Regions from separate parts of the Shewanella sp. SM55 genome, predicted to be linked through region 2. Evidence: predicted binding sites of a transcription regulator. Region 2 holds the regulator's gene; each other region holds the start of a gene.

Region 1 (8,068 bases), on a different contig from region 2:
CAGCATGCGTACTGTGTGGGGGATCATTAACCCGACAAAACCGATACCGCCACAGGTAGCCACCAAAATAGCGGTAATCAAGGAGCAGAGCAGCAACATATTGAGACGCAGCTTAGGCACATTCACCCCTAAGGTATGCGCCGTTTCATCCCCCGCCTGCAACGCCATGATCTGCCGTTTCATGCCTAAAATAATGAATAAACTCGCGCCAATCACCAGTGTCGGCAGTACTAACAAGGACCAACTGGCCTTAGCGAAACTGCCTAAACTCCAAAACAGCACAGAGGCTGTCGCCTGCGGACTGGCGAAATACAGCAGCAGACTCGTTAATGCGCCGAACATAAAGGAGGTCGCCACACCAGAGAGCAGCATGCGCTCCACTTGGCTATTGAGCCCTAAGCCTGACAAAGCAAGCACTATCAACACCGACAAACTCGCGCCAATAAAAGCGCCCAAGGGCAAGCTAAACCAAAGTAATCCAGACAAGGCACCCGAACCGCTAAAAAGCCCAGAATGTGCCGCCATGCCCGCATTATCAAAAAATCCAGAGCCAGTGAATAAGGTCAACATCACCACAGCGCCAAAGGACGCGCCAGAGCTAATGCCAAACAAATAGGGATCGGCGAGCGGATTGCGAGTCACGGTTTGCAACACACTGCCCGCCAGTGACAAACCCGCTCCCGCCACAAAAGCCAGTAAAATGCGCGGCAACCTGAGCTCCATCACAATGCGCTCAGTCATGCCATTGGCTTGAGTGAGGTTCGTCGCTTTATTGATAAATACTTGAATAACATCCGTAAAACTGATGTTCGCCGCACCAAAACTCGTCGCGGCAATAGGCGTTATCAAAGTGATGATACCTAATACGAGCAGCATCAGTTGTTGTCTCGTCAACGGTGTCACGATACGCCCCAAATATGAGATGAAATATTTTTTACTCCCCAGAGTCATCCGCCCTCGCCTCGCTCATTCAGGCCATGATCTACATGGTGATAACCATAAAAATAGCTGATTAAGGGCTTTTTATGTTGTGGATGGGGCGATACCTGAGCACACACGCCAAACACATCGCCAATTCGCGCCTCGGTTAATACTTCGGTTGGCGTCCCCATAGCGCTGACGTCCCCGTTATGGATCAACAGCAAACTGTCGCACAGGGCACTGGCTAAATTAAGATCATGAATAGAGGCAATCACGCTGATGCCAAGGCTACGCACCAATTCGAGGATTTGAATTTGATAGCGCACATCGAGGTGGTTCGTTGGCTCATCGAGGATTAAAAGCTGCGGCTGCTGCACTATGGCGCGGGCAATCAAGGCGCGTTGCTTTTCACCGCCAGATAAGTGCTCATATTGTTGGTGCATCTTATGGCTCAAGCCGACTTTCTCTAAAGCCTTAGCAATACGCTCAATATCACAGCTCGAATTGGTATCGAACATACCCTTGTGGGGCGTTAAGCCCATGCTGACTAATTGCTCTGTGGTGAGGTCAAAATAGTGCGGTGTATCCTGCTGTACTACGGCGACGCGACAGGCAAACGCCTTGGGCGACAAGCGCTCAATATCTTGATCAAAAAGGGTAATTTTGCCCTGAGTTGGGCGAACAAACCGATACAAACAGCGCAGCAAGCTAGACTTGCCCGCACCGTTAGGCCCAATCAGCCCCAGCATCTGCCCCGTTGGCAGCGTAAAGTTAATATCGGAAAGTATGGTTTTGCCATCGATACACCAGCTCAACTGGCTCACATTGAGCGCGACTGACGGGCTCAATGACGGGTTAGTGTCACTGTCATTCACGGGGCTATTAGTTTGGATTGCGGAAAGTTTCACCTAAGCGGCGCTCCTATCGAGTCCAAACCTGTATAAAAAAGGTTGTGCATATTGTCATCTGCTCCCTCGAGTCACCCGCTCGAGAACTAAGGCTGCACGCAGCGATAACAGAAATAGGCAGGTCTCCTGACTCGTAGGGAAGAAGATTCGAGATCTTTTTCACTACTCACAGTTGCGGGCACAGTTCGGGCTGACTGACGAGCAGTTCCCCGATTCCCTATTATGTTTGGGTTGATATGCTCTTTGTTAACAACGCCACTGTGAATTAAAACAACGGAGCGATTCGAACAAAGAGAGTCTATTCCCAACACCTATTTCTGCGACGTTATCACTCATTGCGCATGTAATACGCTATCTGGTTCAAACGTCAGGGAAAAGCATTATCCTACATCTATACCATTAGGCAATGCTGTTTAAATCAGAATATTTTCATGTCAGCTTATTCTCGCCAAACGATCACGCCTACATGATAGCGCCGAGATAGTGAAATAAGGCCTCAACACCTGCGCCCACTAGGCCAATCTAAACGCCAATAGCAGACACCCTGTTCATCTTGCAGCACATTAATGCTCACCACGGCCGCCACGGGTAAATCGAGTTGACTATAAAACCCCACCGCCCGTTCAACCCCTAGGGCACGCGCCATTAAGTGACGGATCACCCCGCCGTGGGTCACGACCCACACTTGAGTGGCTGGCATATTGTCAGCGGTTTCATTAACGGCACTGTTTTCATTACCCATTTTATGTGAGTCAAGGGTCAATCGTTCAAACTCGGCGGCGAGTATCTGGTCAATCGTCCCATTCACCCGCGACTCAAAACTTGCCATAGTTTCACCATTAGGCAGCGGAGTTTGCCAAGGGTTTTGCCAATACGCAGCTAAGCGTTCGCCCTCTTGTTGATACAGTTCATCGAGCCGACAACCGTCCCAATCACCAAAATCAATTTCCTGTAAACCCGACAAACACTGCGCCTGCAATGGCCTTGACTCAGATATCAGTGCCGCCGTCGAATGCAACTCGGCGGCAAAAGCGTGGGCAAAATCGGCGCAGCGGCGTGAAATCGAGCTATAAATCGCGCTACACACGCTGGCCTGTGACTCAACTGCTGCCGACATTTGTTGCCAACCCTTTTTACTCAAAGGCACATCCACACGACCCCGCAAAATAGCGCCGCCTTCACACTCACCGTGGCGTAACAATAACAACCGAACTTGTTTCATATATGCCTTTTTAGTTAGGGACTAGATGCTAGGAACTCAAGCCAAGTGCCTAAATTCTTGATTCTCGATTCTCGATTCTCGCTCCTAATGCCTTTGACTTTCATCTTGCCCTGACAATCATAAGTCGCGTATTATGGACGTCTATACGTTTAAATGTCCAAAGCAAATTTTTAAGAACAAGTATTCAAAAAATGTCGGCTGACGACAATAAAATGCACTTAGCATAACAATGGCCGATTTTTGGACTTAACTTAGCTGTATTTAAGGTAATTATTTATGACGATACCCTCAACCAAAGCCAGCCAAATATTAGCAGACATTCGCAAACAGCTTGCAGAGCGCATTCTGATCTTAGACGGTGCCATGGGCACTATGATCCAAGGCTACAAGCTGGAAGAAGAGGACTATCGCGGCGAACGCTTTAAAGATTGGCATACGGATGTCAAAGGTAACAACGACCTCTTGGTGTTGTCACAGCCTCACATCATCAAACAAATTCACACCGACTACTTAAACGCCGGTGCCGACATCATTGAAACCAACACCTTTAACGCCACCACCATCGCCATGGCAGACTACGACATGCAGTCGCTGTCCGCCGAAATTAACTTAGTCGGCGCGCGCCTCGCCCGTGAAGCCTGTGATGAAGCCTTTGCTGCCACAGGCATTCCACGCTACGTCGCCGGTGTGTTAGGCCCCACTAACCGTACGTGTTCGATTAGCCCTGATGTGAACGACCCAGGCTACCGCAACGTCAGCTTCGATGAGTTAGTGATTGCTTACAAAGAATCCACTAAGGCACTGATTGAAGGCGGCGCGGATATCATTATGGTCGAGACCATATTCGATACCTTAAACGCCAAAGCCGCGCTGTTTGCGATTGAATCGGTATTCGATGACTTATTCGGTCAGCATTCAAAAGACAGATTGCCAATCATGATTTCGGGCACCATTACCGATGCCTCTGGCCGCACACTGACTGGCCAAACGACCGAAGCCTTTTACAATTCCCTTCGTCATATCAAGCCCTTATCTATCGGTCTTAACTGTGCACTTGGGCCAAAAGAATTACGCCCCTATGTGGAAGAATTATCCCGCATCAGTGAGTGTTATGTGTCGGCGCATCCGAATGCAGGCCTGCCGAACGAGTTTGGCGGTTACGATGAAACCCCAGAAGACATGGCGAATGTGATCGAAGATTGGGCGCGCGAAGGCATGCTCAATATTATCGGCGGTTGTTGTGGTAGTACGCCTGAACATATCCGCGTGATCCGCGAAGCGGTCGACAGACATAACCCGCGCGTGTTGCCCGATATTCCCGTAGCTTGCCGCTTAGCCGGTTTGGAACCACTGACTATCGACGCCCAATCCCTGTTCGTTAACGTGGGTGAGCGCACCAACGTCACAGGCTCGGCTAAGTTTTTAAAGCTGATCAAAGAAGGCAAGTTTGAGCAAGCGCTCGATGTCGCCCGCGAGCAGGTTGAAAGCGGCGCGCAAATCATCGACATCAACATGGACGAAGGCATGCTCGATGGCGCCGAGATCATGCACAAGTTTTTAAACTTGATTGCCTCTGAACCCGACATCAGCCGCGTACCTATTATGATCGACTCCTCTAAATGGGAAGTGATTGAAGCTGGCCTCAAATGTATTCAAGGCAAGGGCATAGTTAACTCTATTTCCCTCAAAGAAGGCGAAGCCAAGTTTATCGAGCAAGCCACCTTAGTGAAACGCTACGGCGCGGCGGCCATTATCATGGCATTCGATGAGCAAGGTCAGGCCGACACTAAAGCGCGTAAAATCGAAATTTGTACCCGCGCCTATCGGGTGCTGGTCGATAAGGTCGGCTTTCCGCCCGAAGACATCATCTTCGACCCGAATATCTTTGCGATTGCCACGGGTATCGATGAACACGACAACTATGCCGTCGATTTTATTGATGCCATTAAAGCGATTAAAGCCACCCTGCCCCACGCGATGATTTCGGGCGGCGTGTCGAACGTGTCGTTCTCGTTCCGCGGTAACAACCCAGTGCGCGAGGCGATTCACGCGGTATTCCTGTACCACGCCATTAAAGTCGGCATGGACATGGGCATTGTCAACGCGGGCCAATTAGCCATTTACGACGATATCGATCCTGAGCTAAAAGTGCGGGTCGAAAACGTGGTGCTTAACTTGCCCTGCCCAATTGAAGGCTCAAGCAATACCGAGCAGTTACTTGAAATCGCAGAGAAATTCCGCGGTGATGGCGCGCAGGTGGGCAAGAAAGAAGATTTAGAATGGCGCAGCTGGCCGGTGAGCCAACGCTTATCCCATGCGCTAGTGAAAGGCATTACCGAATTTATCGATGAAGATACCGAAGCCGCTCGCCAAGAAGCGAAACGTCCGCTGGATGTGATTGAAGGCGCCTTGATGGACGGCATGAACGTAGTCGGCGACTTATTCGGCTCGGGCAAAATGTTCCTGCCGCAGGTGGTAAAATCGGCGCGGGTGATGAAAAAAGCCGTGGCTTACTTAAACCCCTATATCGAGCTAGAAAAGGTCGAAGGCCAATCTAATGGCAAGATTTTGATGGTGACAGTAAAAGGTGACGTGCACGATATCGGCAAGAATATCGTCGGCGTAGTGCTCGCCTGTAACGGTTTTGAGGTATTCGATTTAGGTGTGATGGTGTCGGTGGAGCGAATTCTCGACGCGGTGAAAGAACACAATATCGATATCATCGGCATGTCGGGCCTCATCACTCCGAGTCTGGACGAGATGGTGCATAACGTGAAAACCTTCCACCGTGAAGGCTTAACCATTCCGGCGATTATCGGCGGCGCCACTTGCTCTAAAATCCACACAGCGGTGAAAATTGCGCCCCATTATCCCCATGGTGCTATTTATATTGCCGATGCGTCCCGCGCCGTGCCTATGGTGAGTAAACTCATCAACAACGAGACTCGCCAAGCGACCATAGACGAAACCTATGCCGAATACGACGACATGCGCACTAAGCGCCTATCCCAAGCCAAGCGCAAAGAGATAGTCTCACTCGAAGCGGCCCGTGAAAACCGCTGCCAACACGATTGGGCCAATTACACCCCGTTCACGCCAAACGTGCTCGGTCGCCAAGTGTTTGATAATTATCCGTTAGAAGATTTAGTCGAGCGTATCGACTGGACACCGTTTTTCCGCTCGTGGGAATTGCACGGCCATTACCCTGAAATCCTTACCGATAAAGTCGTCGGCGTCGAGGCGCAAAAGCTGTTCGCCGATGGTCAGGCCATGCTCAAACAAATCATCGAAGAAAAGTGGCTCACGGCAAAAGCGGTTATCGGCTTATTCCCCGCCAATACCGTCAATTACGACGACATTGAGCTCTACACAGATGAGTCGCGTACCACAGTCGAAATGACTACACATCACCTGCGGATGCAGCTTGAACGTGTCGGCAACGACAACTTCTGCCTATCCGACTTTGTTGCGCCAAAAGACTCAGGCGTCGCCGATTACATGGGCGGCTTTGCGGTGACCACAGGCCACGGCATAGACGAACATGTGGCGCGTTTTGAAGCCAACCACGACGACTACAACGCCATCATGCTCAAATGCTTAGCCGACCGTTTGGCCGAAGCCTTTGCCGAGCGGATGCACGAACGCGTGCGTAAAGAATTTTGGGGTTATGCGGCCGATGAGCAGTTAAGCAACGAAGCCTTAATCCGTGAGAAATACAAAGGTATACGCCCCGCACCGGGTTACCCAGCTTGCCCCGATCACACAGAAAAAGGCTTGTTATGGGACTTGCTCAAGCCCGATGAAACCATCGACTTGAACATCACCGAAAGCTACGCCATGTTCCCCACAGCAGCAGTATCGGGCTGGTATTTCGCCCACCCGAAATCGCGCTACTTTGGCGTGAGTAACATAGGCCGCGATCAAGTGGAAGATTATGCCAAGCGTAAAGGGATGACTGTCGCAGAGACGGAGAAGTGGCTGGCGCCAGTGTTGGATTATGATCCCGAGTGATTGGGATCTGCAATCACCCGCAGGGCTTAAACTTTCAAACTTCGTTTGAATTAATCGTTAAAGTCGTGGGGCTTCACCCCACACCCGACCAAGGAGGACTGCTCGTCCTATCCTCCTTGGATTCTCCAAGACGCCCCTAGCGAAGTTACATGCATTGATTAGTGGCTTCGTGCTTATTCGAAAATAGCTAACGCTTCCGATGGGGCGTCCCTTCCCCCCGAAAGCTACGCAGACGTCCTGTCTGCGTCACGCTATTTTCTTCAACGCCCTTCAGCAACTTCGCAGGGGATCAGTGAACATGCAAGTATGTGAGCAATCTATATAAAATATATGATGTATTATCCATAAAAACAGAATTGATAAATATATAAAGTCACCATTTCCTAAGAGATCATTGCAGATTTATATTTAGTCGTATGTCCTTTATGTTCTTTCATATTCTTTTGGAAAATTTCATTTAAATTTTCCAAAGTATCTAAAGTACCTAAATGTGACATTTTTTCAATTCCAGATATCTTTTTCCCAATACCACCAATAGATGTTCCGATTTTAATACCGCTGCCTCCATCACAACTAAGCCACCACCTATCATGTATAACCGGAGACTTATCATTAGCTGTCCCACAGAATACGAATTCCACTCTAGGGTTTCTATCAGGGCAGATATTTTCTTTCCAAAACTTTTCAATATACTCATCTAGATCTGAAAAACCACCATCATTAACCATTGCATTTGACAATTCTGAATACGACTCTAAACTTGAAAGTATTTTTATGTCAATATCAAAGTCCATATCGATCGCCCTAGATATAAAAATCAAATCTTCAATTTTAAAATACGGTTCAGAAATAATTATTTTTGTCACATTACATGAACAGATCCAATTCTTAATAAAACACTCTGATTTGCCAACCTCAGAGTTCCCAACATTCAACGTAATTGAATCATTAACTATCTCTGACTTAGGCTGAAAAACTTCCTTAATCCTATATATTTCACAAAAAT
Region 2 (8,068 bases):
TTCGGGATAACAATCTCTGTGGATGAGCAGTGTATTCAGCGTATGCCGTGTATTTTGAAGATATGGTGACGCTGTTTTAACGCTTTATAACTAAAAAAGTAATCAAATCAGTGAGCAAACCTCTGCTCGATGGCGCCCAATGTGGCGACTGACGGGTGGGATGAGCGTGATGGAGGTAACCATGATTGAGCTTAATAGGCGAACCTTTTTAAAGGGAGCAGGAGCGAGCAGCGCCACGTGTGCGTTGGCCAGTCTGCTGCCGGGCAGCTTAGCGGCATTAGAGAATAAGCAGCTAAAGGGCATGGGCAAAGACATTGCCAGTATTTGTGAAATGTGTTCGACCCGTTGCCCGATTTCGGCGCGGGTGATTGAGGGCAAAAACGTCTTCATTAGTGGCAACAAGGCCGCTAAATCCTTTGGCGGTAAAGTGTGTGCCCGTGGCGGCGCAGGCCATAGTTTATTGTACGATCCACAGCGTATCGTTAAACCGTTAAAGCGGGTCGGTGAGCGCGGCGAAGGCAAATGGGCTGAGATCAGTTGGGATGAGGCGTATAAATTAATCGCTGAAAACCTCAATAAAATCAAAAAAGAATATGGCCCAGAAGCCGTGGCATTCTCGTCAAAATCTGGCTCACAGGAAAAGCATCTATTCCATCTAGCGACCGCCTTTGGTAGTCCAAATACCTTTACCCACGCGTCGACTTGCCCTGGTGGTTATGAAATTGCCGCTAAGGCTATTTTTGGCACTAAGGTCAAACGTGATTTAAGTAATTCTAAATACATCATTAACTTCGGGCATAACCTGTACGAAGGCATCAATATGTCCGAAACCCGCGGCATGATGGCGGCGCAAATGGACAAAGGTGCCAAGCTGGTGGTGTTCGAGCCAAGATTCTCCGTCGTGGCCGATAAAGCTGATGAATGGTATGCCATTCGCCCCGGTACCGACGTAGCCGTCGCCTTGGCGTTATGCCATGTATTGATTGAAGATAATCTTTACGACAAGGCATTTGTCGCGCGCTATGTGGAAGGCTTCGAAGCCTTTGCCGCCGAAGTGAAAGCTTATACCCCTGAATGGGCTGAAACCATCTCCGATGTGCCTGCCAAAGACATTCGTCGTATCGCCCACGAATATGCCGCTAAAGCGCCCCATGCTGTGGTCGATTTTGGTCACAGAGCCACCTTTACCACCGAAGAGTTTGAGATGCGCCGCGCCCTTTACGCCGCTAACGTCTTGATTGGTAACATCGAGCGTAAGGGCGGGATTTATATCGGCCAGAAACCCGGTGATTACAACAAGCTTGCCGGTGAAGCGGTTGCGCCCGTATTGGCAAAACCTGGCGTGAAAGACATGCCAAAACCAGCAGCGAAACGTATCGATCAGGTGGAAGAACAGTACGCCATGATGTGGACATCGGGCGGCGTTTACCAAACTATTCTCGATGCCACATTAAGCGCGGTTCCTTACCAGTTACACGGCTGGGTGATGTCACGCACTAACCCAATGCAAACCATGACAGACAGGGCGCGCGTTGTTGAAGCGATGAAAAAGCTCGACTTTATCGCCGTGTGTGATGTGTATATCAGCGAAACCGCCGCCTATGCGGACGTGATTTTACCTGAGTCGACTTATCTTGAACGTGATGAAGAAATTGCTGATAAGTCAGGTAAAAATCCGGCCTATTATGTGCGCCAACGGGTCGTTGAAACCTTAGGTGATACTAAGCCTTCTTGGCAGATCTTTAAGGATGTGGGTGTGGCTATGGGCCTTGGCGAGTTCTATCCATGGGAAAACATGGAAACCCTGCAAATGCTGCAGGTGAACCGCGACACTGACCTGCTGCGCCGGATCAAAGACGAAGGTTTTGTGAGCTTCGGTAAGCCAATTATGTTGTGCGAGCCTAAGATGGTTGCCGAGTTTATTAAGGCATACCCCAATGCGCGACCTGCCGATGAAGACGGCACTTACGCCAGCGCACTGACCTTTAAAACCCCGAGTGGCAAAATTGAACTCACTTCCGCGAAAGTCGAAGCCATGGCACCAGGCCGTGGGGTGATCAAGTTCCGCGAAGTGAATCTTAAAAAAGCAGATGAGCTGTACTTTATCCAAGGCAAAGTGGCGGTGCACACCAATGGCGCCACCCACAATGTACCTATGCTCGCTAACCTGATGTCGGATAACGCTGTGTGGGTTCACCCCGTCACTGCGGGCAAATTAGGGATCAGCAATGGCGACCCAATCCGCCTCACCAGTAGTGTTGGCACAGAAGAAGGCCATGCCTTAGTCACGCCGGGTATTCGCCAAGATACTGTGTTTGCTTACATGGGCTTTGGTTCTAAAAACAAAGAGTTGGTCAGAGCAACGGGCAAAGGTATCCACTGCGGTAACTTACTGCCGCACGTTACTGCTCCTGTGTGTGGCATGACAGTGCACACCACGGGCGTCACGCTGGCAAAGCGCTAATCGGAGGCTTAAATGAATAAACGATATGTAATGGTGCACGACGAGAATAAGTGCATCGGCTGCCAAGCTTGTAACGTGGCGTGTCGCAGTGAAAATGGCGTACCCGAAGGCGTAACTCGTCTGCAAGTGCGTGTGGAAGGCCCCTTTGGTGAGATGCCCAATCTGCATTTCAAATATCACAGGGTATCTTGCCAGCAATGTGAAGATGCACCATGCGTTAAAGTGTGCCCAACAGGCGCGGCCTATGTGGGTGAAGATGGCATTATCTCTATCCATACCGAGAAGTGTGTCGGCTGTATGTACTGTGTGGCAGCGTGCCCATATAAAGTGCGCTTTATGAACCCAGAAACCAAGGCGGCGGATAAGTGTAACTTCTGTAAAGACAGTCGTTTAGCTCGGGGTGAAGAGCCAGCGTGTGTGACTGTGTGTCCAACCGATGCCTTAGTGTTTGGTGATGCCAATGATCCTAAGAGTGAAGTGGCCATCATGCTCAACACTAAAATCACTTACCAAGATAAAACCCATTTGGGCACTAAACCTAGGGTATATCGCGTTCCTACCAAAAGAGGGGGGATTTGATTATGAACAATACTTGGGGCGACATGGCGCAATATGATCCTGTCACTTGGCACTGGGTCATCGCCGTTTACCTGTTTATGGCGGGGTTATCCGCGGGCAGTTTACTGATTGGCATTGGTTTGCGCTGGGCGAATAAGGAACTCAGCGCGGGAGCTGAAAGCAGCATTCTTAAGGCGGCAGCCATTATTGGGCCTGTAGCAATTAGCTTAGGTCTAGCTTGCTTAGTGTTTGACTTAACCAAACCATTCCACTTCTGGTTGATCTTAATTCACTATAACTTCCAGTCTGTGATGGCAATCGGGGTGCTGGCGCTGCTGGCGTATTCTCCCTTAGCTTTTGCGTACGCCATTATTGTGCTGCGGGATGACTTACCAAAATGGGGTTTGGGTTTCCTAACACCTATCGCTAAGTTACTTATGCCATTTCGAAAGCTGATTGAAGTATTGTTGTTTGTCCTCGCCATTGGCGTAGGGGCTTACACTGGCTTCTTAATTTCGGCGATGAATGCCTATCCTATGCTCAACACTGCGGTACTGCCTGCGCTGTTTTTAGTGTCAGGTTTGTCGGCGGGCGCTGCGGCAAACGCGGTACTGGCGTTGCTGATGTTTAAGACTGACAGCCACGACAAAACTTTAGTGAAGATGCACGGTTTAGAATTGCCTGTGATGGCGATTGAAATCCTGTTCCTGTTCATGTTGTTCTGCGCCTTGTACTTCAAGGGCGGCGCGGCGGCTGCGGCCTTAGCATCGTTAACTTCTGGGTTATGGGCAAGCGTGTTCTGGATAGGCGTTGTCGGTATAGGTTTTGGTATTCCATTGCTGTTTATGCTGCTACCCGCCGCGACTCGCCACACTAAGGGCGCGATGATCATGGTGGCTTGTGCGAGCTTAACGGGCGTACTCGCCTTAAGACACTTTATTGTGTACGCAGGGCAAAGCTATTTAAGCTGAGTGTAATCTAGCTTTACATATTGATAGATAAAGAAAAAGCACTGGCAATGTCAGTGCTTTTTTATTGTTTGAATCTTGAGAAGGTTTGCCAGTACAAGCAGGACGCTTATTGGGGTAATAACTCAATAACCGACTTCACCGTTAGCACTAAGGCGCTGATACTGCACAGGACTAACGTCGCCATCTTTGTCTTCTCTTTATCGACACGGCCCACTAATCGTCCTGCGACTAAGTAACCTAAAATCACTGAGGGGAGCAGCATCAACGACAGCCACAGATGTTTTAATTCTAATAAGCCAGTGATCGCTAAAATGATCAATGCAATCATGGAGCTAAAAATGAAGAAGGCCGACAGGGCAGCACGAAACTGCGAGGCATCTTTGCCTGCCAATAAAATCGCCATCGGCGGGCCACCAATCGCGGCGATATTGCCGAAGATCCCTGAAACCACGCCCGCACCGAAGAGGGTTTTCTTATTCACTGGCAGGCTGAATTTATACAGGCTGAGGATCACTGCGACAGTCACAATGGCGGCGATGGATAAACCGAGTATAGGTTGAGGCGCAAACAGCAACAGGCTCGCGCCGATAAAACCGCCGGGCACGCGACCTAGGAGCGCATATTGCAAGCCATTGAATTCTAAGTGACCGCGTTCACGCACTAAGGTCAGCAGGGCGATGGAGAAACCCATAGCAATAACAGGCGCAGGTACAAGTTGTGGATCGACGATATACAGCAAAGGACTGGCGACAACCGCAAGCCCAAACCCAATCAGACTTTGGGTTAAGGCGCCCAGAAACACGACCAGCGAGGCTAAGGCGAGTGTCTGTGGATCTATCATAGAAAACATAGGATTTCCTATATCCCAAACCACCTCAAGATAGTGAAATTTAAAGTTTGAAGTCGCTTGGGTATAAACAAAAAGGGATCGTTAACGATCCCTATTGATGAGCACTGTGATATGACTTTGAAAGCGACGAGTCGCTATTCCATGTCTTCCCACTCGATTCCCATTTGATCCATCAACAACTTGGCTTCGGCGGGAATGCTGTCTGGGTTATCTTTTGACAGATCTTCATCGTTGGGCAATGGCTGGCCAGTGTAGGCGTGCAAAAATGCCTCACACAACAGCTCGCTGTTGGTGGCGTGACGCAAATTATTGACCTGACGACGAGTACGTTCGTCCGTGAGGACCTTAAGCACTTTGAGCGGAATAGACACAGTAATTTTTTTTACTTGTTCATTCTTCTTGCCATGTTCAGCATAGGGGCTGATGTATTCCCCATTCCATTCAGTCATTGACTCACCTGTTATAACGCTAAATTCGGGGCAGATTTTAAACCCTTACAAAGAACAGTCAAATTATTGCTACTATTTCTTTGTGATTGCAAACAGATTTCTTTATGTTCAGACGTCTAAACGTCTTCACGCCTATTGACGATGGCGTTGGGCTTAGGTACATTTAGACGTCCAGACATCTCTATCAGTCTATCGAATTTAGGAGTCCACCCATGGCAGAGCGTCAATTAGCCACACTGGCAGTGCGTCAGGGTATCGAAAGCGATACTCAATATGGCGCAGTTGTGCCACCGATTTATTTGTCGACTAATTACGCCTTCGATGGTCATAAAAATCCCCGCGAATTCGATTACAGTCGTTCAGGCAACCCAACGCGCTGCATTTTAGGCGAAGCATTAGCGCAATTAGAAAAGGGTGCCACTGGCATAGTGACGTGCACTGGCATGGCGGCCATCACCTTAGTGACTACTTTGCTCGGCCCCGATGACCTATTAGTTGTGCCCCATGATTGCTATGGTGGTTCCTACCGTTTATTTACCAACTTGGCGAAGAAAGGCCAGTTTAAGCTCATTGTGGTCGACCAAACCGACAGCCAAGCGTTAGCCGCCTCCATTGCGCAGAATCCTAAGATGGTGTGGCTCGAAACCCCATCGAACCCGTTATTGCGTGTGGTAGATATCGAAGCTATTGCTAAGGCGAGCCATGAGGTCGGCGCGCTGGTGGTGGTCGATAACACCTTTTTATCGCCGATATTGCAACAACCCCTATTGTTAGGCGCGGATATCGTTATCCACTCCACCACTAAATATATCAATGGTCACAGCGATGTGGTCGGCGGCGCAGTGGTCGCCAAAGACGCGCAAATCGGCGAAAGCTTACATTGGTGGTCGAACACTCTAGGCTTAACGGGGTCAGCCTTCGACAGTTATCTGACCCTGCGCGGCCTGCGTACCTTAGCGGTGCGTATTCGCGAGCATCAAACCAATGCCCAGCGTATTATTGAGGTATTAACGCAAAGCCCTGTGGTGAGTAAAGTCTATTACCCAGGGCTTGCGGATCACCCAGGCCACGCCATTGCGGCCAAGCAACAACAGGGCTTTGGCGCTATGCTGAGTTTTGAACTCAAAGGCGGTGAGGCCGAAGTCGTGGCCTTTTTAGGTGCACTCAGCTTATTTAGCGTGGCGGAAAGTTTAGGTGGCGTTGAAAGTTTAGTGGCCGTGCCCGCCACTATGACCCACAGAGCCATGGAGCCGCAGGCGCGTTTTGAGGCAGGCATTAAAGACACCTTATTGCGTCTATCGGTGGGTATTGAAGATGCCGCCGATTTAGTTGCAGATATTCAAGCAGGATTAGCCGCCGTTGCGGCTTGTCAGTAGAGGAATAATAGATGGCACGTTGTCACTTACATAAATTTGGTGGCTCCAGTTTAGCGGATGCCGATTGTTATCGCCGAGTCGCCCATATCCTGTTAACCCACGGTCATAGTGATGATCTCGTGGTGGTCTCTGCGGCGGGTAAGAGCACGAATTTCCTGTATAAATTATTAGCGCTGCGTGATGCGGGTCAGCTATGGCAAGAAGAATTACAAGTGCTGATCAGCTACCAACAGGGGTTGATTGAGCAGTTGTTGTCGAATGAACAAGCCCGCGATCTGCGTGAGCGTTTGGCCACTGATAAAGCGCAACTCATCAGCTTGTTGTCCTTAGATGAGCGCAATGAATACCAAATCAACCATGTGGTGAGCTTTGGCGAACGTTGGTCGGCACGTTTAATGGCGGCGCTGCTGCGCGAATCTGGCGTGGCAGCAAGCCATGTGGATGCCTGTTCAATTTTAGTGGCCGATGAAGCCGCTGTGCCACAAATTCGGGTACAGGAATCCCGCGCTAAAGTACAAGCCCTATTAGCTGCGCATCCCAATGAACGCTTAGTGATCACAGGATTTATCTGCGCTAACGAGCGTGGCGATACCTTGTTACTTGGTCGTAATGGTTCAGATTTTAGTGCCAGCCTGATTGCTAGTCTCGCCGATATCGAGCGCGTGACCATTTGGACCGATGTGGAAGGGGTGTTCAACGCCGATCCTAATAAAATCAACGATGCCAAGTTACTGAAAAGCATGTCACTTGCCGAAGCCGATCGCCTCGCGCGTTTAGGCTCGCCAGTATTACATTCGCGCACTCTGCAGCCTTTGTTTAATACCGAAGTGAGTTTAGCGGTACGCTCAAGTTATGCATCCCACACCGACTTTACCTTGATCGCGCCCCACAGTTCGTCGGCGAGCGCGCCTGTGGTGACTAACCTCAATGCTGTTGTCCTGTTCGGCTTTAAACTCACAGGGGAGTTAACTCGTTTATTAGATTTATTGATTGCCGCGGGTTTAACGCCATTGGCCCATTGGACCTCTGCCCATCAAAGGGTTGAACTTGCCTATACCGCTGAGAATCAAAAACAAGTTCAAAGATTACTCGATGCCGAGGCAGAAGCATTAGGGATCAGCGAGCAGCAGATCAACACAGATTTTGGTTTAGTTGCATTAGTAAGTGCCGACGCCGAACATTATCGCCGCAGCTTCGCCCGTTTACTGAGCCGTGATGCTAAACCTTTGTTCAGTGGCGATTTAAGTTTAGTGACGTTAGTGCCCCAGTCACAGGTGAATCTGTTAACCCAAAAAGTCCACCGTCGCTGCGCTGGCCCGCGTAAACGCATTGGCGTCCTGCTGCTCGGTGTGGGTAATATCGGTGAGGCTTGGATCGATCTGTTTAAGTCGGTTTCACCC
Region 3 (8,068 bases), on a different contig from region 2:
CATCATACGGGCCATCACAGCTTTTACGCCGCGGATCGGCTCAACCGTGTCAGCGCGTTGAGTCACTGTCGATGTTGGAACTTGGGTTTGAGATGCTTGAGTCGCTTGAACTGGTGCTTCTTTTACCTGAGTCGCACTTGATGCAGAAACATTGCTCGCGCCTTGTTGGAAGCGAGTGATGTCTTCCTTATACACACGGCCGTGCTTTCCTGTGCCAGGTACTTGGCTTAAATCAATATCTAAAGATCGCGCCATACGGCGAACAGCAGGGCTGGCCAAGGCTTTACCTTGGCGAGCAGGTTCTGCATTCACAATCTGGGCTGCTGGTGCCGCATTGGCCACAGTATCAGTGTTTGTTGTTGCCGCAGGTGCAGAAGCCATATGCTTAACTTCAATGGCAAATAAAGGCGCATGTACTTTAGCTAGCTGACCTTTGCGATAATGCAGTTTGGCAATTTTACCCGCTTTAATAGCAGGAATTTGCACCAGCGCTTTATCTGTCATCACGTCGGCAATCGGTTGATCTTCCTCAACCCAATCACCTTCGCTCACTAGCCATTCGACGAGTTCACATTCAACAATACCTTCGCCAATATCCGGTAGTAAGAATTCTTCAATGCTGATGGATGAACTGGATGACGTATTGGCAGTTGTTGCCGCCACAGGCTCAGTCACTTTTGCAGTCGTCGCAGCAGATTCAGCCACAACCGCTTCACCTGAAATTTCAACGGCACCTTCAATTTTTACGGCATAGAGCGGCGCATGCACTTTCGCAATATCACCCTTGGCGTAATACAACTTAGTGACCACGCCCGCAAAAGGTGCAGGGATTTGCACTAAAGCTTTGTCTGTCATGACATCGGCAATCGGCTGATCTTCAACGACTGTGTCGCCTTCTTTGACTAGCCATTCAACCAACTCACACTCCACAACACCTTCGCCAATATCCGGCAAAATAAAATCTTTAATCATACCGGACTCCTAGAAGGTCACTGATGCTTTGATGGCTTCAAACGTTTTGAATGCATCTGGCATGTATTCTTTTTCATGAATGAGTGGGTACGGGGTATCTAAACCACAAACGCGGCTGATGGGCGACTCTAGATACAAGAAGCATTCTTGCTGAATCGTCGCGGCAATTTCACCGGCAAAACCACCCGTTAATGGCGCTTCATGATTGACCAGTAGACGTCCGGTCTTTTTGACTGAATCGGCAACGGTATCGATATCCCAGGGTGACAAGGTGCGTAAATCGATAACTTCACAGGAGATCCCTTCTTTAGCGGCCATGTCGGCGGCTTTTTCAAGAATTTCCATTTGCGCGCCCCACGCCACTAAGGTGATGTCTTTACCTTCGCGAACCACTTCAGCCTTACCCAGTTCAATTTCATAATCGCCCGCGGGCACTTCGCCAACCGATGCACGATATAAACGCTTAGGCTCAAAGAAGATCACCGGATTTTTGTCACGGATTGACGCCAACAGCAATCCTTTGGCTTGCTCAGGGTTGCGTGGCACCACCACTTTTAACCCCGGCGTCTGGGTAAAATAGGCTTCAGGTGATTGCGAGTGATAATGTCCGCCCGCGATACCGCCGCCATAGGGCGTACGGAACACTAATCCACCGACATCGAACTCATTACCGCTACGGTAACGGAACTTAGCCGACTCGTTAACGATTTGATCAAACGCCGGAAAGATATAATCGGCGAATTGAATTTCAGCCACGGCGGTCATGCCATTTGAGGCTAAACCATTGGCAAAACCGGCAATACCTTGCTCTGTCAGCGGCGTATTAAAGCAGCGAGCGCGACCGAATTTTTCTTGAAGACCGGAGGTGGCGCGAAATACCCCGCCAAAGTGGCCCACATCTTCACCAAAAACCACCATGCGTTCATCGGCTTGCATGGCAATCGACAAGGCCTCATTGACGGCCTGTAACATATTCATTTCAGCCACGGCTTATAGTCTCCCTGCACTTTTTGGATAGGCTTGCGGATATTTCTTGATATGTTCTTTAAGATCGGCAAGTTGCTTTTTCAGCACTGGCGTCGGCTTGTCGTACACATCTTCAATAATTTCATCCAGCATAGGCACAGGAATTTTTTCAGCCACTTTTACCGCAGCCAATACTTCTTCACGATATTTTTCATGCAGTTTCACATCATCCGCTTCAGCCAACCAACCTTTGTTGATAAGCCATAATTTGAAGCGTTTAACCGGATCGTGTTGCTGCCACTTGGCTTCTTCATCTTTCGAGCGATAACCTGAGGGATCGTCTGAAGAAGAGTGTGCGCCGAGACGGTAAGTCATGGCTTCAATCAGCACAGGCGCATTATGCTCAATCGCATAGGCGCGGGCTTGCTGAGTTGCGGCTAACACGGCCAACATGTCATTACCATCAACACGAATGGTGTGCATGCCATAACCGACACCACGGCTGGCAATACCGTTTCCAGCAAACTGCTCTTCAGTGGGGGTAGAAATGGCGTAGCCATTGTTACGACAGAAGAAAATCACTGGGCATTTCAGTACCGCGGCCATGTTTAGGCCAGCATGAAAATCCCCTTCCGATGCAGCGCCTTCGCCAAAATAACAAACCGCGACTTTGCGCTTACCTTGCATTTTTAAGCTGTAGCCCACACCAGTCGCCTGCGGGATTTGCGTGGCTAACGGTGACGAAATCGTTTGATAATGCAATGCCGCACTGCCGTAATGGATTGGCATTTGGCGACCTTTACCAAGATCTTTCTCGTTACTGAACATCTGATTCATAAACTGTTCAGTGGTAAAGCCGCGATAACGCAGCGCCGCATGCTCACGATATTGTGCAAGGATCACATCTTCTTGATCGAGTGCGGCCACACTGCCAACAATCGCCGCCTCTTCACCCGTACAGGTCATGTAGAAACTGATGCGTCCTTGACGCTGGGCGCCAAGCATACGTTCATCAAGTACCCGAGTGAATACACAGGTATCGTAAATTTTAGTGGCTAAGGTTTCATCTATCACAGGCAAAACCGCGGTTTCATAAGTGGTGCCGTCGGCTTGTAGAATTCGAAGGATAGGAATGTGTAGCGATGCCTTATCCAAGAAGCCGACACGGTGCACTGTATCAGTGTTGAGTGTTGCTTTGCTCATATTGTGCTCTTGTTATCTCATTACGCATCAAAGCGTTTTGATGCGTCTGTTTATACGAATATGCCCGACGAACATTACGTTAACGTAAACTACCTATCAACCATTGGCATAGCTCAAACCACAAGTTATCCCTGCCACGCATGTATATATTGCTTTACAAGCCTAACGCACGTCCGCATTCACCGCAGGGATCAGGCAAATCACAGTGCGATTACCAATAGGCACTTTGGCATTAGGGAACACGACAGACTCAAACTCATGTTCCACTTTAATTTCTTGCCCACCTTCCCGCGCTAAAACAAAGCCCTTCGGGAAAGATCTGAAGTTTTCGACATCAGTTGCGAAGGTAAATTCAAAATCATCGAAATGTTTATTGATGACGCGGCACACTTGGTACAAGTTAACCTTATCGGCATCAAATGCATCCAGCGCCAACGGCTTAGCGGTGATCAAGCGCATGAACATTTCATGGGTGGCGATAAAACGCGTCATGTCGTTCTGCCCCATGGGATACACTTTGCCAAGCTCAATGGTAAAGGCATCGGCACCGTAGCGTTCAGAGGAAAAATAGCTGAAGGTCGTGGTCGGTTCATGGTGGAAAAGTACTGTATCGACGCCGCTTGCGGCTAAAAACATAATTTGCTCGCCGCTAAAGGCGCGCCCAGGACGATAGGGATAGATAGCGAACTTTTCATGCTTCGAGGCGCGCATCGCCGTGTGCAGATCATAATGGATGCGCTGACGTCCATCGGCAACCGCAGTATAAAAACGATCGACATAGGCTTCGAGTTTTTTCGCGCGAACTCGCTCAGGGTTCACTAACCCTGGTGGATTGGAATGCTCACCACTAAAGAGACGATTCATGTTTTCGTCAATAATCCGCGTGCCGTTATTAATCGCTAATGGGTTACCAATGAGAAATAAAGTGCGCTGCTTTGCGATGATCTTTTGCTGTAGAAGTTGTTTAATTAAGCTATTGCAGAGTTCAATAGGCGCGGTCTCGTTACCGTGAACACCGCAGGAAAGCACAATATCTTTTCCTTCATTCTTTACTGGTTCGAAAACAATAACACCGGTATCCCACACTTCCACTTGAGTATGATCGCCTAAGTTAAATGAAAATTCGCCATCGAACTGTTTAGGGTGGGCTAAGGTGAGCGCTAAAAAATCCTTTGAATCTAACAGAGCTTGTAACACAGAATTCTCCTTATAATGATGTGTAACAGTATTGGCGCAATAGCATAAGTACAGGCAGTAATAACCACTTAAGCATTTATCTCACCGCGGTTAGTCTCACTCGCACCTAAAAAACGGCTTCAATACTAACACATGTTTTTAGTGCTGTTCTCAGACATTTATTGCCGTAAGACCCAGTTTTAAGCGGAATGACATTCAACTAAGCTGATTGTTAAATTCTTAGGACATTCCCTAAGAATTTCCCATGATAAATATTCCAGCTTGAGGCTTGCTTTTGCACTCAAGTTTCATCACAATCCTTAGCCATCTAGACTTCTATTGGGTTTAATTATGGCGTTAGCAACCTTTGGTGCCGGCTGTTTCTGGGGCGTAGAGTATTTTTTTAGACAAGTGAACGGCGTATCGAATGCCACCTGCGGCTATATGGGCGGCAATAATGCGGCGACGAGCTATGAAGAAGTCAAAAAAGGCAAAACGGGCCATGCCGAAGTGGTACAAGTGGAATTCGATCCCGCCCTTGTCAGTTATGAAGACTTGCTCGATGTATTTTGGAAAAACCATAATCCTACGAGTCTGAACATGCAAGGCGGAGATATTGGCACTCAATATCGCAGCACCATTTTCTTCCACGACCGTGAGCAAAAAGCGGCCGCCGAAGCCTCAAAGTTAGCTTTTGCCCGCTCGGGCCGTTGGGGATTACGCCATATCGTCACTGAAATAGTGCCACTTCAACAGTTCCATGTGGCTGAGGAATATCATCAAAATTACATCGATAAGAATAACTTACCGAGTTGTCATATCGAGTACTAAATACGGTCAAATCAGTATTAGATCAACTACTCACAGCTGAATTAGACACAAACAAAAACGCACTCAAATCTGAGTGCGTTTTTTATTTTGAGACGTTAGCTAAACCTACTACTGCATTAAGCGTTTAGCGCCTTATCAATTAATGCCTGCGCATCTTTGATGATCTCAGCCAAATGTTGCTCACTGATAAAACTTTCGCCGTAGATTTTAAATAACGCTTCAGTGCCCGATGGACGCGCCGCAAACCACCCATTAGCGGTGGTAACTTTGATGCCGCCAATCGCCGCATTATTGCCTGGCGCATGGGTTAACACGTTTTCGATTGTCTCACCTGCAAGCACAGTGGCATTTAAGGTATCGGCATTGAGCAAAGCAAACTTGGCTTTGTTTTCAAGACTGATTGGGCTATCGATACGCTTATAGAAACTTTGGCCAAATTGTTTTACTAACTCTTGGTGACGCTGACCTGGGGTTTTACCTGTCACCGCAAGAATTTCTGCGGCAAGTAATCCTAAAATGAAGCCGTCTTTATCTGTGCACCATGTGCTGCCATCACGGCGTAAAAATGCCGCGCCAGCACTCTCTTCACCGCCAAAGGCGATTGTGGCTTCGGCTAAACCGTCGACAAACCACTTAAAGCCCACAGGCACTTCGAGTAACTTTTTGCCGTGGAAAGCACAGATTTTATCGATAAGCGCACTCGATACTAAGGTTTTACCTATGGCTAAGGTATCGCTCCAATCTGGTCTGTGTGTCAGTAAATAATCAATAGCGACCGCAAGATAATGATTCGGATCCATCAAACCCGTACCAGGGCAAACGATGCCGTGACGGTCATAATCGGGATCATTACCAAGGCATAAATCAAAGGATTCTTTATGGGCGAGTAACCCGGCCATCGCGTAGGGAGATGAGCAATCCATGCGGATTTTGCCGTCTTTATCCAGCGGCATAAAGCTAAAGCTTGGATCAACCTTATCATTAACTAACGTGATATCGAGCCCATAACGCGCGGCAATCGGTGCCCAATAGAAAATCCCTGAACCACCGAGCGGGTCAACGCCGATACGCAGCTTAGCGTTGGCAATCGCCTGCATGTCGATAACATTTTCTAAATCAGCCACATAAGGCGTGATCAAATCAATGGCGTTGACATAGCCTGATGCCAGCGCTTCGGCATACACTAATTTTTGCACGCCAGCTAACGCTTGGCGCAAGTAATCATTGGCCCGCGATTCAATCCAAGCGGTGATATTACCTTCGGCCGGTCCACCATGGGGTGGATTGTATTTAATCCCACCATCTTGAGGCGGATTGTGGGAAGGCGTAATGATCAAACCATCGGACAATGCCGCACCCGTAATATTGGCTTCGCGATTGGCGCAAATCACCCCATGGGAAACCACTGGCGTAGGCGTAAATCCATCGTTCTGTTGGATTTTCACTGTGACTTTATTTGCCGCAAGCACTTCAATTGCCGACAAATAGGCCGCATAGGATAACGCATGGGTGTCAATCCCAAGGATCAGCGGCCCATCGATATTTGCCGATTGACGGTAGTCAACCACAGCTTGGGTAATCGCCCAAATGTGTTGTTGGTTAAAACTGCCATTGAAAGCGCAGCCTCTGTGCCCAGAAGTGCCAAAGGTGACGCGTTGTTGTACGTCATCCATATTTGGCGTGATGCTGTAATAATGGCTCATCAGTTTTGGAATATTGACCAGATCCGTCTGATTAGCGATTTGTCCTGCCCTTTGATGTATTGCCACCTATGGCTCTCCTGCACTCAATTACAATTAGAAAAAGTAGAAAAATGTCGTACTAACCAGGCTCACCCGCGGATTAAACGCGCTCGGCGATGCCCGCAGCTACTGTCGCATCACAACCAAATTGCACTAAAACTTCCGATAAAATAGTGCGTTTCTTGGCGGTATTGTTGTTACTCGTTACCCAGAAACCACTTGCACCAATTTCTTTTGGGTTAGCCGAAGCACTCGCTTCGAGCAGTTCCTCCTTAGAGCGAGCAAAATACAAACGATCGCGCCCTTGGATCTGCAAAATTTGTGAGAATTGCTCTGGGGCTAATTGATACAAACTTTCGAGCAAAAACAGAAAACGACCTACTGCGCCTTTTTGCTGCGATAACTGATGTTCATCGACTAAGCGACTAAAATCATTCACTGCTGGCACTGTTTGCGCCGCGATGGGCTGAATAGGTTCAGCTTCAAGGCTCGGTTGGCTAATCGCCAAAGGCTGGGGTTGTTCGACCGCATCGACGGACAGGCCGAGTAATCGACGAAGAATGTCAGAGGCGCTCTCACCAATTCGTTCTGTTTTGCTGGCAATATGACGATAGAGCTCTTCATCTACTTCGATATATTTCATAACCTTAATTATCCTTTGTTATTCGACAGGCTTAACCGAAAAAAGTGTACCACAGCGATCGGGGCAGATCATTGCGATCTGTTACCAGTGTATCTATCTCTATCAATCTGATAAAGCGCCATTATTCTAAAAGTGCGGGAAATAGCACAGCAAACTAGCAGTTAATCGACAATTGCCGAAAAAGCACACAAGTTACTGGCCGCCCCCACTATAGAAATGGCAACTGACTTGTCAAGCCAACGGCATTAAGGGCACAATTCGCGTCACGCTAAGCTAAAAATCTCCAACAGGAATCACCATGAACTTTGTTTCCACAGGCCAAGGACCCGCAGTGCTCTTGATCCACGGCTTGTTCGGTAATCTAGATAACCTCAAAGGTCTAGGGCAAGTATTAGAAAATCAGTATCAAGTTATTCGTGTCGATGTGCCCAATCATGGTTTAAGTGAGCATTGGGATCAAATGGACTACCCTCGCCTCGCCACTGCAATGATCAGCTTGCTCGACGAACTGGCTATTGAACGCGCCCATATTGTG
Region 4 (8,068 bases), on a different contig from region 2:
TAACAACGAAATCATTGCCTTCGCTGATGGTGAAGATAACAGTATTGAAGTTAGCCAAGAAGGCGATGAGAACTTTGCTTATGTAGATGCCGTGGGTAGCGATAACGAAGTTGATGTTGAGCAAGATGGCGCTGAGAACGAAACATTGATTTCTGTTGCTGGCAACAACAATGCCGATGTCAGCGCACTTCAAAGTGGCGATCTTAACGTTATTGACCTGATTATTGAAGGTGATGAAAACACCGCGCAAATTACTCAATCAGGTAACGGTAACTGGGTAGGCGGCGATAACGACACTTCATTTGCTTCAAATTCATTTGGCGTTAGCGGTGACAATAACAGCCTGTCAATCACTCAAACGGGTAATGACAACTTAGTGTTAGGTTCTCAAGCGGGCACTAACAACAGCATCAACGTGAACCAATCAGGCAATATGAACGTTGCCACTGTAGTGCAATACTAGTCAATACTGTTAAACCACCACAGCTAAACTCTTTGGTGGTGGTTTATAAAAAGGGTGTTAAACAAAAAGCGGGAATGTTTAAATAAACATTCCCGCTTTTCTATGTTGATATGCTAGTAATCATTAACATTAACCACTCAAAGCGAAAAGCTAACGACCAATATCTTTAACTGACTAACTGCACAGCTCAAAGTGAGTTTGATAGGTTTGCGCCCAACGTAAAAGCTCAACCCGATTACGAGACTGGGTCTTGCGGAAAATAGAAGAAATATGCGCCTTCACTGTATGTTCGCTGATACATAACCTATGAGCGATTTCTTTATTCCTCGCACCACTCGATACGAATTGAATGATAGTGCGTTCACGGGATGTCAGCATCTGCAGCATAGCCACAGTATCAGAGGGCATTTCATTATTACCTTCTAACTTTTGTACGACACGGCGAAACATTTTGCTTAGCAAAGTTCTATCGTACCAAAGTTCCTCTGCCACCATTTTACGTAAACCCGTTAACATCAGATCCATACGTTGATCGGCAAATAAAATACCTCGAATGCCGAGTAACATTGCAGATTCTTGGTCTAAGGAGTCTCGCTCAACTTGATACAGCGCCACAGGAAAATGTGACACTAATCGCGAAGCTAACAGAGGTATCCCTTTGTTATCTAATGCTGAACCTTTTTGGGTGATCAGATAAAAACTACGGCGACTCTTGTCTAAATCCAGTTCTGCCGCATGCTTTACTATACGCGTTTTCAAACCTATGGATTCAGCAAGTAACGCTAAATGACATGGCGCGGCCATTTGGTGTAAAAAAACCAATTCATTAATTGTGCTCAATGACTCTCCTCCCTGAAAAGTATTCTCTATTGCAAAATGGTATGTTTGACTCGTCTTTTTAGTTAGATTTTTCAACATTCCATTAACCTAGTTAATTCTGACTAGTTAACGATTGAAAAACATCACCCAAATGTACTATTCCCTGTTTAATGCTAGTAGGTTCGACTAACTCACCACAATAAAATGGAATAACAGTCAAAAATACCGTTTTACTTGGCCAACGCCCAGCACCTAATACTTTCCAACTATGACGTTATCAATCCAAAGTTGCAACACAAAGAAAACACAATAACAACACTAAAGTATGACAACTCAATGTCATCACACTCACACCATATATTTCAGGGAAGAAAGTCTTACAACTCAAACAGAGAGCATCACCCACTTTTAGCCGCTAAATCCTCTGCTTGAGTCTCGCGATTTGTTTATCTTGAAAACGAGACAGTAAAGCTAACGCGACAATTGCGCCAATGAGGGCAAGAAACATGTCGGATTGGGTATCCCATACATAGCCTTGAGTCCCTAAAAAGGCTTCAGCCCCTTCGCCGGTTGCCACGGCAACCCACCATTCGATCAGTTCATAAAACGCCGAAAATGCGAGCACAAAACAAGTAGCAAGAAACGCGCACCAAGCCCCAGGTTTGACAGCTTGATTACGCAACATAATTTCACGGGCGAGCATGGCTGGGATAAAACCTTGCGCAAAATGACCCACTTTATCGTAATTATTACGTTCTGAACCCATCCAATCGGCAATCATGTCAAATAACGGCACTTCAGCGTAAGTATAATGAGCGCCTACAAACAACACACAGCAGTGTATTAAGACGAGAAAATACACTAAAGGTGTCAGTGGAAAACGTTTGCGAGTAAAGAATAAAATCGGTACAGCAATCAATGCAGGTAAGGCTTCGAGCCACCATGTGAAAGGATCTGCGGGTTTTATCGCCGACCACACCAAAACTGAGAGGTAAATACCGCACCATGCGATTTTGTTATTCAATGTTTCTTCCTCTTATGCGATATTGTTCTAAATTTAGAATATTAACTTTAGCCATCTAGCCCTCCACACTGAGCAAAAAAAGTGCTACTTTGGTGGGTGAAGGTTGTGAGCATATCATAAGAAACATTTCTATTAATTAGAGGGTACCCATATCATGGCGAAACATTCGCTGGACAAGGATAAGATCAAGATCCTGCTGTTGGAAGGCGTCCACCAATCTGCGGTCGATGTATTTGAACGTGCGGGATACACCAATATCGAATACCACAAAGCTTCCTTAAGCGATGAAGCCTTACTTGAGTCCATTAAAGATGCGCATTTTGTGGGACTTCGTTCGCGTACCCAATTAACTGCAGAGGTGCTGAAACGTGCAGAGAAGTTAATCGCGATAGGATGTTTCTGTATTGGAACCAACCAAGTTGACCTTGCCACCGCCGAATCCCTTGGTATCCCAGTATTTAACGCGCCATTCTCAAACACTCGCAGTGTTGCCGAACTCGTGATTGGCGAAATCATTATGTTGATGCGGGGTATCCCTGAACGCAACGCTATCGCTCACCGTGGTGGCTGGATGAAAACCGCAGCGGGCAGCTATGAAGTGCGTGGTAAAACCTTAGGTGTGATTGGTTACGGCCATATTGGTACTCAGCTTGGCATTCTGGCGGAAACCTTAGGTATGCGCGTCGTGTTCTTCGATATCGAAGACAAACTGCCACTAGGTAACGCACAACAAGTCCATTCGTTAGAACTCCTATTAGCACAAGCTGATGTAGTAAGCTTACATGTCCCTGAAACTCCACAAACAAAAGACATGATAGGCGCTGCCGAGTTTGCGGCGATGAAAAAGGGCAGCATCTTTATCAACGCATCACGCGGTACTGTAGTCGATATTGAAGCTTTAACCGTTGCGTTAAAAGAACGTCACCTCGCAGGTGCCGCAATCGATGTATTCCCCGTTGAACCACAATCGAATGACGATGAATTTATCAGTCCTCTACGCGGTTTAGACAATGTTCTACTCACGCCGCATGTCGGCGGTAGCACGGCCGAAGCCCAAGAAAACATTGGTATCGAAGTCGCGGGTAAGCTCGCTAAATACTCAGACAACGGCTCAACCGTTTCTGCGGTTAACTTCCCTGAAGTGTCATTACCAACGCATAAAGGCACCTCGCGCTTGCTGCATATTCACCAAAACCGTCCGGGCGTGTTGATCAAGATCAACCAAGCCTTCTCGGAAAAAGGCATCAACATCGCCGCCCAATATTTGCAGACCACCGCAGAAATTGGTTATGTCGTGATGGAAGTAGACACAACTCAAGCGGAAGAAGCCTTAGTTGAACTCAAAGCCATTGAAGGTACATTACGTACCCGCGTGCTGTTTTAAACTTTAAACTCCACTCGCTTTAAGCCTATCGACTAAAGCACACATAATAAGGCGCACAGATCATTCACAGATATGTGCGCCTTATGCTTTTGAGCCAACTGGAATTCCGTTACAATCTAGCCTCTCACATCGTCTTCATTTTCAGGATCTCGCTATGACTATTTCAGTTTCTACGCCCCATTGGGATCTGGACGCTACCTTGCCTCCACTTATGCTTACCAACTTATCTCATTTGGGCCTCATCAAAGTCGTTGGAGAACAAGGCCGCAGTTTTATCCATGGCCAAGTGACCACAGACATCAGCTCATTGGCCACGGATCAATGGCGCTGGGGCGCCCATTGCGATCCTAAAGGTAAAATGCTGGCCAGTTTCAGAACCTTTGCCATTCAAGATGCACTCTTTATGTTGATGCCAAAGGATGCCATCGAAGTCGATTTACCCCAGTTACAAAAATATGCCGTGTTTAGTAAAGCCACCTTAAGCAATGCATCCACTGAATGGACTCTGCTCGGGGTTGCCGGTGAACAGGCAAGCCAATTCGTGAACAAACATTTTGGTGACATTCAGCAAGAGCTCACACTCATTGAAAATGGTGCGATTTTAAAAGACGCTGAACGTTTTATTTTAGTATTAACACCAGATGCCGCAGCAGCTTTAGTTGCGCAATCGGAACTGAGTGTATTTGACGCCAGTGCATGGCAAGCGTTAGAGATTGCAGCAGGTTACCCCAACCTTGCCGCCAGCCATGCCAGCCAGTACGTACCGCAGATGTGTAATCTACAAGCGGTTAACGGTATCAGCTTCAACAAGGGCTGCTACATGGGACAAGAAACCATAGCGCGAATGAAATATCGCGGTGGTAATAAACGCGCCCTGTATATTTTGCGCGGTCACACCAATCTTCAAATCAACCTAGCATCAGGCCTTGAAATCGCGATGGAAGACAGTTTTCGCCGTGGCGGTCAAATCATTGAGTTTGTACAGCGCGGCAACCAAGTCTTGTTAACCGCCGTACTTCCTAATGACACGGCTAATGATACTCAACTACGTTTTGCCGACGATGAACAATCACATTTAACGATCCAAGCCCTGCCTTACTCATTAGATGAAGCATAATACTTTGATTTAATATGATTAGTATAAAATATTGAAGCAGAATAAAGGCGCCAATGGCGCCTTTATCTTAGTCAATGCACTTCGAGCATTAATTTTCTAAATAAGTATCTCGAATAGCAATTGCTTCTGGCAGGATTTGCTTGAACTCCTCCACCAGCTTAGGATCGAAATGTTTTCCCGCTTGATTTTCAAATAGCTCCATAGTCGCTTCAATCGTCCAAGCCTGCTTATAAGGCCGTTGCGAAGTCAGCGCATCGAACACATCCGCAATCGCGGTGATACGCCCTTCAAGGGGGATTTCTTCGCCAACCAAGCCATTGGGGTAACCTGAACCATCCCACTTCTCATGGTGAGTTAAGGCGATACGACGGGCCATTTGCAATAACGGATCGCTATGTTCACCAATAATTTCTGCACCTATGGCGGCGTGCTGCTGCATAATTTCCCATTCCTGCGCATCAAGTTTCCCAGGCTTTTTCAGCACTGCATCGGGTGTACCGATTTTACCAATATCGTGCATAGGCGCCGCATTAAAAATCAAGTCACAAAAGGTTGTCGGTAAGCCGAGCTTTATCGCTAATATGCGGGCGTAATGACTCATACGCACAACATGTAGACCCGTCTCGTTGTCCTTGTATTCAGCGGCACGGCCAAGACGACGGATAATCTCGAAACGGGTTTCTTCTAATTCGTGAGTACGAACTTTAACTTGTTGTTCGAGTAGACGTTTTTGATCATAGAGCGCAAGATGCGTTTTAACCCGCGCTTTAACGACAGGCGCACTGACAGGCTTAGTAATGTAATCCACCGCGCCCAATGCAAAACCTTGGGCTTCATCAGCAATTTCAGATAAGGCGGTCACGAAGATCACCGGAATATGGCTGGTCAGCGGCTCTTGCTTTAGCAGCTTGCAGACTTCATAGCCATTCATACCTGGCATCATGACATCGAGCAGAATTAAGTCGGGCCGCGATTTTGTCACTAACGCTAATGCCCTTGGCCCATCGATCGCCACTTTGACTTTGTAATCATCACCTAGAATACCAATCAAAATATCGATATTCTCAGGTGTGTCATCGACGACTAATATTGTTGCTTTTTCCATTAACAACTCCACTCAATGTCACGCATTATAAATTCGCGCTACCGCTTTCTATCCTAACTGTGTAATCACATCGTCAATTAAGTCGATTGCCTCATCAAACTGATACTGGTTAATCATAGATAAAGCGGGGCTTAATGTTTGCCACATCGCACTACTCACCTTCGGCTTTAAGGCATCAATTTTTGCCACTGCGCTGGCATCGGCATCATCTAAGTTCTGCCGCAAGGCCTGTAATGCCGCCCTTAAATCTTCAGCAGATAATAAATCAACGGCTTGAGGTTCGGCTTGATTTACCGCTGCTGGTTTGGCGTGTTCAATCGCATCGCAGATAGAGGCCACTAGCGGTTGAATTTGAACCAATTCATCTTCATAGGGCGCTTTCTCTGTTAAATGCAACTCAAGCAAACGCGCTAATTCCACCAACTTTGCCGAACTTAAATTACCCGCTAAGCCTTTAAGGGTGTGGGCGATACGCACGGCATCTTCGACTTGATTCGCCGCGATGGCTTTGCGAACCTGCTCCACCACATTACGCTGACTGCTCACAAAACGATCAAAGATTCGTTGATAAAGACGCGTCGAATGCTGTACTAGTTGCAAACCTCTATCGATATCCAGCTCAGGGTGTTCTGGCCATTTGAGCAATACCGTTTGATCAGCGCCATTGCTGACTTCACCCTGTGCGCTGGACGAAGTTAACTGAGTTGAGGCTTCTGCCCTTATCGCTGCAGAAATTCCAGAAGAAGATCCGAGGTATTTCAATAGGGTTTGATAAAGCACATTCACTTCTATGGGCTTGGCAATATGGTCGTTCATGCCCGCCCTGATGCACATGTCCCTATCGCCCGCCATCGCATTAGCCGTCATGGCGACGACGGGTAAATTTGCCAACGCGGGTCTTTTTCTTATCGCCTGAGTGGCTTGATAACCATCCATGACCGGCATTTGGCAATCCATTAACACTAGATCGAAATGCTATTGGGATAGCTTATCTAAGGCAATTTGGCCATTGGTCGCTATGGATAAAATAATCCCCACTTGCTCTAAAAACTCGCTGGCGACTTCGAGATTCATCTCGTTATCTTCCACTAATAAGATACGCTTCCCTTGAAGTGGCAATAATAACTGTGGCGCCAGCTCTTCAGTACGGCGTCTCACTGGCAATATGCCTTCACGGCCAATCGCATTCATTATGCCATCGAGCATGCGTGAGGCGCTGATGGGTTTACTGATGTACCCCGCCAGTGCTAATTGCTCAATTTGAGTGATAAATTCATGATTAGCATGGGCGGATACCATCAAGATCTTAGGCTGAGACTTAGCCTGTAGTTGGATCTGGCGGGCGGTTTCTAACCCGTCCATATTGGGCATTTTCCAATCGATTAATGCCACTTCATAGGTCTGCAGTAAACAGCGGCTTATTGCTTCTTCACCTGAACGAACCGTATCGACTCTAAAGCCCATACTTTCGAGCGTTGTACGCATTATGTCTCTGGCGGTCGCGTTATCATCTACCACCAGCACAGACATGCCCTCAAGCTCTTGCTCAAGCACTAATTTTTGGCCCTCGGAAATTTGTAACTTCACAGTGAAATAGAAGGTGCTGCCATGACCAAATTGACTTTCGACACCAATATTGCCCCCCATGAGTTCAACGAGTTGCTTGCAAATAGCCAAGCCTAAGCCTGTACCACCGTATTTACGGGTGGTTGAAGTATCCGCTTGGGTAAAGGATTTAAATAATTTTGCTTGCTGCTGCTCAGTTAAGCCTATGCCGCTGTCACGCACACTAAAACGCAGCACGACATCATCATCTTGCTGTTCAACAAGATTTAACGACAGTAATACTTCACCCCGCTCGGTGAATTTAATGGCGTTATTCATCAAGTTAATCAACACTTGACCTAAGCGTAGCGAATCACCATATAAATAACGCGGCACGTTAGGGGCGACTGCAAATAACAATTCAATCTGCTTGTGGGCGGCTTTCTCAGAGAACATATCGCTGAGATCTTCTAGCATAGTATCGAGCTGAAATGGCACTGAATCTATGTCGAGCTTACCCGCTTCAATCTTAGAGAAATCCAGAATGTCATTGATAATAGACAGTAAAGACTGCGATGCCCGCTCAATCTTCTCCACATAGTTTTTCTGTT

What was found. The regulator MetJ, encoded in region 2, represses methionine synthesis genes. The targets are predictions, from matches to a motif close to TAGACGTCTAGACGTCTA.
Region 1: metH (methionine synthase) is a predicted target of MetJ. The motif match lies at 3,186-3,203, and genes of this name have one in related genera.
Region 3: msrA (peptide-methionine (S)-S-oxide reductase MsrA) is a predicted target of MetJ. The motif match lies at 4,639-4,656, and genes of this name have one in related genera.
Region 4: serA (phosphoglycerate dehydrogenase) is a predicted target of MetJ. The motif match lies at 2,355-2,372, and genes of this name have one in related genera.

The regions. Positions count from the first base shown of each region.
Region 1 covers NZ_JAKKRS010000003.1:395,040-403,107, reverse strand. Annotated here, with positions in the region: gene L5L91_RS07065 (FecCD family ABC transporter permease) at 1-951, opposite strand, end outside; gene L5L91_RS07060 (ABC transporter ATP-binding protein) at 948-1,829, opposite strand; cobalamin riboswitch at 1,928-2,104, opposite strand; gene L5L91_RS07055 (histidine phosphatase family protein) at 2,326-3,051, opposite strand; gene metH (methionine synthase) at 3,328-7,062, shown strand; gene L5L91_RS07045 (hypothetical protein) at 7,446-8,068, opposite strand, start outside.
Region 2 covers NZ_JAKKRS010000014.1:11,854-19,921, reverse strand. Annotated here, with positions in the region: gene phsA (thiosulfate reductase PhsA) at 182-2,464, shown strand; gene L5L91_RS16450 (4Fe-4S dicluster domain-containing protein) at 2,477-3,043, shown strand; gene nrfD (NrfD/PsrC family molybdoenzyme membrane anchor subunit) at 3,046-3,993, shown strand; gene L5L91_RS16440 (sulfite exporter TauE/SafE family protein) at 4,100-4,843, opposite strand; gene metJ (met regulon transcriptional regulator MetJ) at 4,978-5,292, opposite strand; gene metB (cystathionine gamma-synthase) at 5,505-6,668, shown strand; gene L5L91_RS16425 (bifunctional aspartate kinase/homoserine dehydrogenase II) at 6,680-8,068, shown strand, end outside.
Region 3 covers NZ_JAKKRS010000006.1:215,455-223,522, reverse strand. Annotated here, with positions in the region: gene L5L91_RS10340 (dihydrolipoyllysine-residue acetyltransferase) at 1-972, opposite strand, end outside; gene L5L91_RS10335 (alpha-ketoacid dehydrogenase subunit beta) at 982-1,959, opposite strand; gene L5L91_RS10330 (thiamine pyrophosphate-dependent dehydrogenase E1 component subunit alpha) at 1,963-3,141, opposite strand; gene astE (succinylglutamate desuccinylase) at 3,304-4,338, opposite strand; gene msrA (peptide-methionine (S)-S-oxide reductase MsrA) at 4,669-5,148, shown strand; gene pgm (phosphoglucomutase (alpha-D-glucose-1,6-bisphosphate-dependent)) at 5,265-6,917, opposite strand; gene seqA (replication initiation negative regulator SeqA) at 6,991-7,533, opposite strand; gene L5L91_RS10305 (alpha/beta fold hydrolase) at 7,832-8,068, shown strand, end outside.
Region 4 covers NZ_JAKKRS010000008.1:20,180-28,247, reverse strand. Annotated here, with positions in the region: gene L5L91_RS11625 (curlin) at 1-463, shown strand, start outside; gene L5L91_RS11620 (helix-turn-helix transcriptional regulator) at 638-1,303, opposite strand; gene L5L91_RS11615 (DUF2238 domain-containing protein) at 1,698-2,306, opposite strand; gene serA (phosphoglycerate dehydrogenase) at 2,461-3,690, shown strand; gene ygfZ (tRNA-modifying protein YgfZ) at 3,845-4,807, shown strand; gene L5L91_RS11600 (two-component system response regulator) at 4,896-5,912, opposite strand; partial or broken gene L5L91_RS22735 (Hpt domain-containing protein) at 5,961-6,572, opposite strand; partial or broken gene L5L91_RS11595 (PAS domain S-box protein) at 6,656-8,068, opposite strand, start outside.